DNA from 3 places in the Rhodoferax koreensis genome. Region 1 is predicted to be linked to each of the others. Evidence: predicted binding sites of a transcription regulator. Region 1 holds the regulator's gene; each other region holds the start of a gene.
The links. The regulator FNR, encoded in region 1, switches genes on or off when oxygen is low (the NO sensors DNR and NnrR bind a similar motif). The targets are predictions, from matches to a motif close to TTGATNNNNATCAA.
Positions count from the first base shown of each region.

Region 1 (2,265 bases):
CAACAGGCGTTACTACCAGCACCACGAGGTGCTGATGATCCGTCGCATCCGCGACCTTCTGTACGACCAAGGCTTCACCATCAGCGGTGCCCGCAACAAGCTGCAGGAGATCGTGCAGGGCGAACGCGACAAGCGGCGCAACGGCGAGGTCATGCTCGACGGCGTAGGCGTTGTGGTGCTGGAAGGTCTGGACCAGGAGGAAGAACTGATCGGCGACAGCTTCCCCGACCCCGAGGCGCTGACCGAGGGCGATGGCGCCATCGCCAGTGCGCAGGTGTCCTGGCTGCGCCGCGAACTGGTCGAAATTCGCGATCTGCTGCTTGAGGCCGATTGAGCGGGTTATAATTCAGGGCTTGATCGGTGTGTGGCGCAGCCTGGTAGCGCACTTGCATGGGGTGCAAGGGGTCGAAGGTTCGAATCCTTTCACACCGACCATAGAAATTCATTGAATCAATGGGCCCGACATGAAAATGTCGGGCCCATTTTCGTTGGGTAAGCGCGACCCGCTGCTGAAAGCACGCCATCTCCCGATGTGAGAAATTTCACGGAAAACTTAACAGCTTGTTATGTAAAAATACGTAACTTGTTGATTCTTTGCCAGGGCCAGTTTTGGCTTAGCCGCGGAAAACTGAAGGAATCTATCACTGTTGCGCATCAACACGGGGCAAGACTTCAACCTGGTTCCTGACGGGTCTACACAGACCGGTTGCTTCAACGCTTTGGGTTACTCGCTCCCTCGCGCTCGTGGCCCTGGGCCTGGTCGCCGCCGCGGCACTCCGCCGCCATGGCGCCGACACCGCCCGCGTTGACCCAGATCAAACCGGTGTTTCCGGTAGTGCACAGAATGTCTGTGCTGCATCAAGAAACACCCATGAGCCATCTACCCAAGAACCAAGTCCGTTGCGCCAACTGTGAACTCGTCGATGTCTGCCTGCCTCCGAGGCTGGATCCCGGCGACATGAAACGCATCGACAAGGTGATCGACAAGCGGCATGCCATCCGACGCGGCGAGTTTCTCTACCGTCAGGGCGATGTCTTCGAATCGCTGTATGCCATCCGGCTGGGCCATTTCAAGACCAGCATCGGCACGCCGGACGGGCGCGTGCAGGTCACGGGTTTTCAGATGGCCGGAGAGGTGATCGGGTTCGACGGCATTGTGGGGGGCCGGCACAGCTGCGACGCGGTTGCGCTGGAGGATGCCCAGGTGTGCAAGATGCCGTTCAACCGCATGGAAGAACTCTCACGCGACATCCCCTCGCTGCAACACCACATCCATCGGCTTCTGGGGCGAGAGATCGTGCGGGATCAGGGCGTCATGCTGTTGCTCGGCGCCATGTCCGCGGACGAGCGCGTGGCCACCTTCCTGTTGAACCTCGTGCAGCGGCTGCATGCGCGCGGATTTGCACAGACGGAACTGGTGCTGCGCATGACGCGCGAGGACATCGGCAGCTATCTGGGGCTGACGCTGGAGACGGTCAGTCGCACGTTTTCCAGGTTCGCGGCCGAAGGCATCCTGCTGGTGAAGCAGCGCCAGATCCAGATCCTTTCCACCGCCGGCCTGCGGCGTGTCGGAAACCTGGACGACACCGGTGCCGATGCCGCACCAAGGCCGCTTGCTGCGTCTGAGCAAGTGGCCAACGTGCCGCTGACTGCGTCTTGATTGATCCCGCACAAGGTCCGTCGGACCTGTAAAGCGTCCAATCCTTGAGAGCGATTGGGCTCTTTCAAAGGATCAAAATGTCAAGACTGAATACGAAGGCCGCCGCCCTTCTGGCCGTGGCGGCAATGGGCTTCACGGCAATGGACGCAGGCGCGCAGGAAACCCCCTGGCTGGTGCGTGTGCGCGCGGTGAACCTGGACAGCGCCAACAAGGACTCGACCGGCCTCGACCTGTCGATCAACAACAAGGTCCTGCCCGAGGTGGACTTCACTTATTTCTTCACTCCCGCATGGGCGACGGAACTGGTGCTCACTTATCCGCAGAAGCAGACCGTGCGCGCAGGCGGCTCGGACATCGGCTCACTCAAGCATCTGCCGCCGACACTCACGCTGCAGTATCACTTCGCGGACCTGGGCAAGTTCAAGCCCTACCTCGGCGCTGGCCTGAACTACACGCGTTTCTCCTCGGTCAAGTTCTCGCCGGCCGTGCAAGCCGCGCTGGACCCCTCGCTCAGCAAGAACAGCTTCGGCCTGGCCCTGCAGGCTGGCTTCGACTATGAGTTCGCGAAGAACACCTATTTCAACTTCGACGTGAAGAAGGTGAAG
Region 1 covers NZ_CP019236.1:1,807,089-1,809,353, forward strand. Annotated here, with positions in the region: gene RD110_RS08535 (MerR family transcriptional regulator) at 1-334, shown strand, start outside; tRNA gene RD110_RS08540 (tRNA-Pro) at 359-435, shown strand; gene fnr (fumarate/nitrate reduction transcriptional regulator Fnr) at 872-1,660, shown strand; gene RD110_RS08550 (OmpW/AlkL family protein) at 1,738-2,265, shown strand, end outside.

Region 2 (2,265 bases), 2.0 Mb from region 1:
CGGCCAGGTCGTGCTGCTCGAGAACTGCCGCGTCAACGTCGGCGAGAAGAAGAACAAGCCCGAACTCGCGCAGAAGCTGGCCAAGCTGTGCGACATCTTCGTCAACGACGCCTTCGGCACCGCGCACCGCGCCGAGGGCACGACCTACGGCATCGCCGAATACGCCAAGATCGCCTGCGCCGGCCCGCTGCTGGCCGCCGAGATCGACGCCATCACCAAGGCCCTGGCGCAGCCGCAGCGGCCGCTGGTGGCCATCGTCGCCGGCTCCAAGGTGTCGACCAAGCTGACCATCCTCAAGGCCCTCTCGGAGAAGGTGGATCAATTGATCGTCGGCGGCGGCATCGCCAACACCTTCATGCTGGCCGCCGGCCTGAAGATCGGCAAGAGCCTGGCCGAGCCCGATCTGCTGGACCAGGCCCGCGCCGTGATCGACGGCATGAAGGCGCGCGGCGCCGAGGTGCCGATCCCCACCGACGTGGTCACGGCCAAGACCTTTGCCGCCGATGCGCCGGCCACCGTCAAGGCCGCCGCCGACGTGGCCGAGGACGACCTGATCCTCGACATCGGCCCCGAAACGACGGCGAAGCTGGCCGCACAGCTCAAGGCCGCGGGCACCATCGTCTGGAACGGCCCGGTGGGTGTGTTCGAATTCGACGCGTTCTCCAAGGGCACCGAAGGCATCGCCCGGGCGATCGCCGAAAGCAAGGCCTTCAGCATTGCCGGCGGCGGCGACACGCTGGCCGCGATCGCCAAATACGGCATCGAGAAGGACGTGGGCTACATCTCCACCGGCGGCGGCGCCTTCCTGGAAATGCTGGAAGGCAAGACGCTGCCGGCGCTGGAAATCCTGGAGAAGCGGGCGGCCGGCTGATTGCTATGAATTCATGAGCTTGTCACGCAGCTCCACTCTGCGTGACAGGCCGATTTCATGCATGAAAACCAGGCCTGCCCCAGACGCTGACCTGGATCAAGGCGCCCGCGCGGCCGGGCCCCTAAGCTCCGAGAGCCTCATCTCTGGAGAAACCGCATGGCCCAGCTCGAATGGTCCGACGCCCTGTCGCTCGACCTGCCCCTCATGGACGACACCCACCGCGAATTCGTCGATCTGCTCGCGGTGGTGCAATCCGCGCCCGATGGGCAACTGCCCGCAGCCTGGCTGCAACTGATCGCCCACACCGAAGACCATTTCGGCCAGGAAGACCGCTGGATGCTGGCCACGCGCTTCGCCTCGGGCAACTGCCACAGCCTGCAGCACAAGGTGGTGCTGCAGGTGATGCGCGAAGGTGCGGTGCGGGCAGCGGCCGGCGACCTGGCCAGCGTGCGCGAGATGGCCCGTGAACTCGCACTGTGGTTTCCCCAGCATGCGCAAAGCATGGACGCGGCGCTCGCGCTGCACTTGCGCCGTGCCGGCTTCGATCCCGCCACCGGTGTGGTCAGCAGCCCCGACGCCCTGCCCAAGGAGCCGGTGCACGGCTGTGGCGGCGCGTGTACCAGCGCCCGGGACACGGCGCAGGCCTGAAGAACTGCTGCGAGGGGCCGTGCCGAGCCCATGAAAAAAGCGCCCGCGGGCGCTTTTTTCATGGCGGCGAGATCCAACTCAGGCCGGCATCGCCCGGGGGGCGCTCGTGGCCCGTCCCTTGAAGTCGGTCCAGCAGTTCTGGGTGAAGTCGTACAGCTTGCAGGCGCGCGCGGTGTCGAAGTACCAGCGCCAGGAAAACGGCTGCACCACGATCCGGCCCGGCAGCAGTTCCTCCAGCTTGGCCTGCGCGGCCTTGAGCTTGTAGAGCGGGATGCTCATGTCCACGTGGTGCGCGGTGTGCTCCATGATGTGGTGCAGCATGTTGCCGATGTGGGCCGGGAACGTGAGGTGCACCGTGGTCGAGACGAAGGGCTGGGCCCGTTGCCAGACCGCGCGGTCGTCATGCCACGACACCCGCACATGGGTGTGGTGGCCGTAGATCACGAAGCCCATCATGTTGAACCAGAAGAACATGGGCACGACGAAGCCGAGCAGGAGCAGCAGGGTGACCGATTGGTCGGTGACCAGCGCGGCGGCCACCAGGGCGGCGATCCATACTGCGGCGAAACCGGTGACGAGCAGGCAGTCCCAGGTGAAGATGGCGCGGTTGGTGGAGCCCATGACCGACTTGCGCGGGAACATCATCTTCTTCCACCAGATCTCGATCATGTAGTACATGCCCGGCCCCCAGCCACTGCGGTAGATGCGCTGCATCAGCCGGCCCAATGGCGACAGCGCATCGTATT
Region 2 covers NZ_CP019236.1:5,633,708-5,635,972, reverse strand. Annotated here, with positions in the region: gene RD110_RS26045 (phosphoglycerate kinase) at 1-871, shown strand, start outside; gene RD110_RS26040 (hemerythrin domain-containing protein) at 1,028-1,519, shown strand; gene RD110_RS26035 (fatty acid desaturase) at 1,598-2,265, opposite strand, start outside.
Region 2: RD110_RS26040 (hemerythrin domain-containing protein) is a predicted target of FNR. The motif match lies at 958-971, and genes of this name have one in related genera.

Region 3 (2,265 bases), 560 kb from region 1:
GTTGCCGGGGGTCGAGCTGCGTGTGGTGGACGACGCCGGCCAGCCCGTGGCGCAGGGCGAGATCGGCGGCATCCAGGTCCGGGGGCCGAACGTGTTCCACGGCTATTGGCGCATGCCGGAGAAGACGGCCGAGGAGTTCACCGCCGACGGCTTCTTCAAGACCGGCGACGTGGGCCGCATCGACGGCGACGGCTACGTCACCATCGTGGGTCGCAGCAAGGACTTGATCATCAGCGGCGGCTACAACGTCTATCCGGCCGAGATCGAGGGCCGCATCAACGAACTGCCTGGCGTGGCCGAGAGCGCCGTGGTCGGTGTGCCGCACCCCGATTTCGGCGAGGTGGGCGTGGCGGTGGTGATCGCCCGCGCCGGTGCCCGGCTGCTGCCGGAGGACATCCTGGCCGCGCTCAAGGCCGACATGGCCAACTTCAAACTGCCCAAGCGCTGCTTCGTGGTCGACGAGTTGCCGCGCAACGCCATGGGCAAGGTTCAGAAAAACCTGCTGCGCGAAAAATACAAGGCCTTGTTCGCCTGAGCGCTCAGCGCAGCACCAGCACGGGAATGTGCGAGTGCGTCAGCACCTGCTGCGTCTCGCTGCCCAGCAACAGGCGCTTGAGGCCGTTGCGTCCATGCGAGGCCATGACGATCAGGTCGCAGCCGTGCTTCGTGGCGGTGGCGATCACGGTTTCCGAGACCAGGTCGGATGTGGCGGTTTCCGGGCGGACCTTCACGCCCATCGCCTCGCCGGCCACCTGAACGGCCTGCACCACCTTCGCCGCGGCTTCGCGCCACTGGCGTTCGATATCGCCCACGGCTTTCAGGTCGATCGGCGCCGAGCCTTCGAAATAGCTCTGCGGGTAATGGGGCACCACCTTCAGCGCCACCACCTCGGCATTGAGCTGGGAGGCCAGCGTCAGCGCGTTGTCCACCGCCTTCTGGGAAAGCTCGGAGCCATCGGTGGCGACCAGGATGCGTTTGTACATGATCCATCTCCTTTGAAATTCTTCGATTGAAGGCCCAGCATAGGCGAGGGCATACACCCGTGGGTTGATAAGTGTCAAGCGTCTACCGCTTGCCAGGCCGGTTCGCGCCGCGACTTCGCAAAAATGCGTGCCCGACTGTCGTGGATATGACGAACGGAGTAACAATGTGTCACTCTCCCGCGTCATAATGTTTCGATGTTTTGTGCGCACAAATTGTTTTAGCTCTATGCAAGATAACCAGTCGATGTGGATTGATGTCGCGCAGCTGCGTCGCGGCCTGTTCGTACAACTCGATCTCGGCTGGATGGACCACCCCTTTCCCAAGGGCAGTTTCCGCATCGTCTCCGAAGAGCAGATCAATACCATCCGCTCGCTCGGCCTGAGCCAGGTGCGTTATTTTCCCGCTCAGAGCGACGCGGCAGCGGTGACGCCCCACGAAGCCTTCCAAGTCGGTGACGCACCGGCCGGCCTGTCTCCAGCCGTTACGTCGGAGGCTGTGGCGGATGAACTGGCGCCAGTGGCCACGGCCGCGGCGCCCCTGGACGAAGTCGCGCAGGCGCGCGCCCAGCGCCGCGAGAAGCTCAACGCCCAGCAACGCAGCCTGCAGGTCTGCGAGCGTCGGTTCACCGAGGCCATGCGCCAGTTCCGCCGCATCGCCGAACAGGCCGGCAGCAAGCCGGCGGCCGCGCGCGAACAGAGCCAGGCGCTGGTGGGCGGCTGTGTCAACGACATCCTGGGCGACGGCGAATCGGCCATCCGGCTGCTGTCAGAGACCATGGGCGACCGCAGTGCAGAGCACCCGGTCAATGTGATGGTGATCTCGCTCCTGCTCGGCAAGGCGCTCGGCCTGCCCACGGGCGAACTGCATGCGCTGGGCGTGGCGGCGCTGGTGCACGACCTCGGCAAGAGCCAGTTGCCCGAGCGCATGCGGTATGCCGATCCCGGCTTTTCGGACTCCGAGTTGCAGTTCTACCGCGAACACGTGCAGCACAGCCTGCAGATCGGCCAGCGCATGGATTTGCCGCCCGATGTGCTCTCTGCGATCGCCCAGCACCACGAGATGGTCGATGGTTCGGGTTTCCCGGCGCAGTTGCGCGGCGACCGGATGCTTGCCGCGAGCAAGATCCTGGCGCTGGTCAACCACTACGACAACCTGTGCAACCCGGCCCGGCTGGTGAACGCACTCACGCCGCACGAGGCGCTGTCGCTGATCTTCGCGCAGATGAAGCCGCGCTTCGACAGTCTCACGCTGGGCGCGTTCATCCGCATGATGGGGGTGTAC
Region 3 covers NZ_CP019236.1:2,363,738-2,366,002, forward strand. Annotated here, with positions in the region: gene RD110_RS11190 (malonate--CoA ligase) at 1-535, shown strand, start outside; gene RD110_RS11195 (universal stress protein) at 540-983, opposite strand; gene RD110_RS11200 (cyclic di-GMP phosphodiesterase) at 1,228-2,265, shown strand, end outside.
Region 3: RD110_RS11195 (universal stress protein) is a predicted target of FNR. The motif match lies at 1,048-1,061, and genes of this name have one in related genera.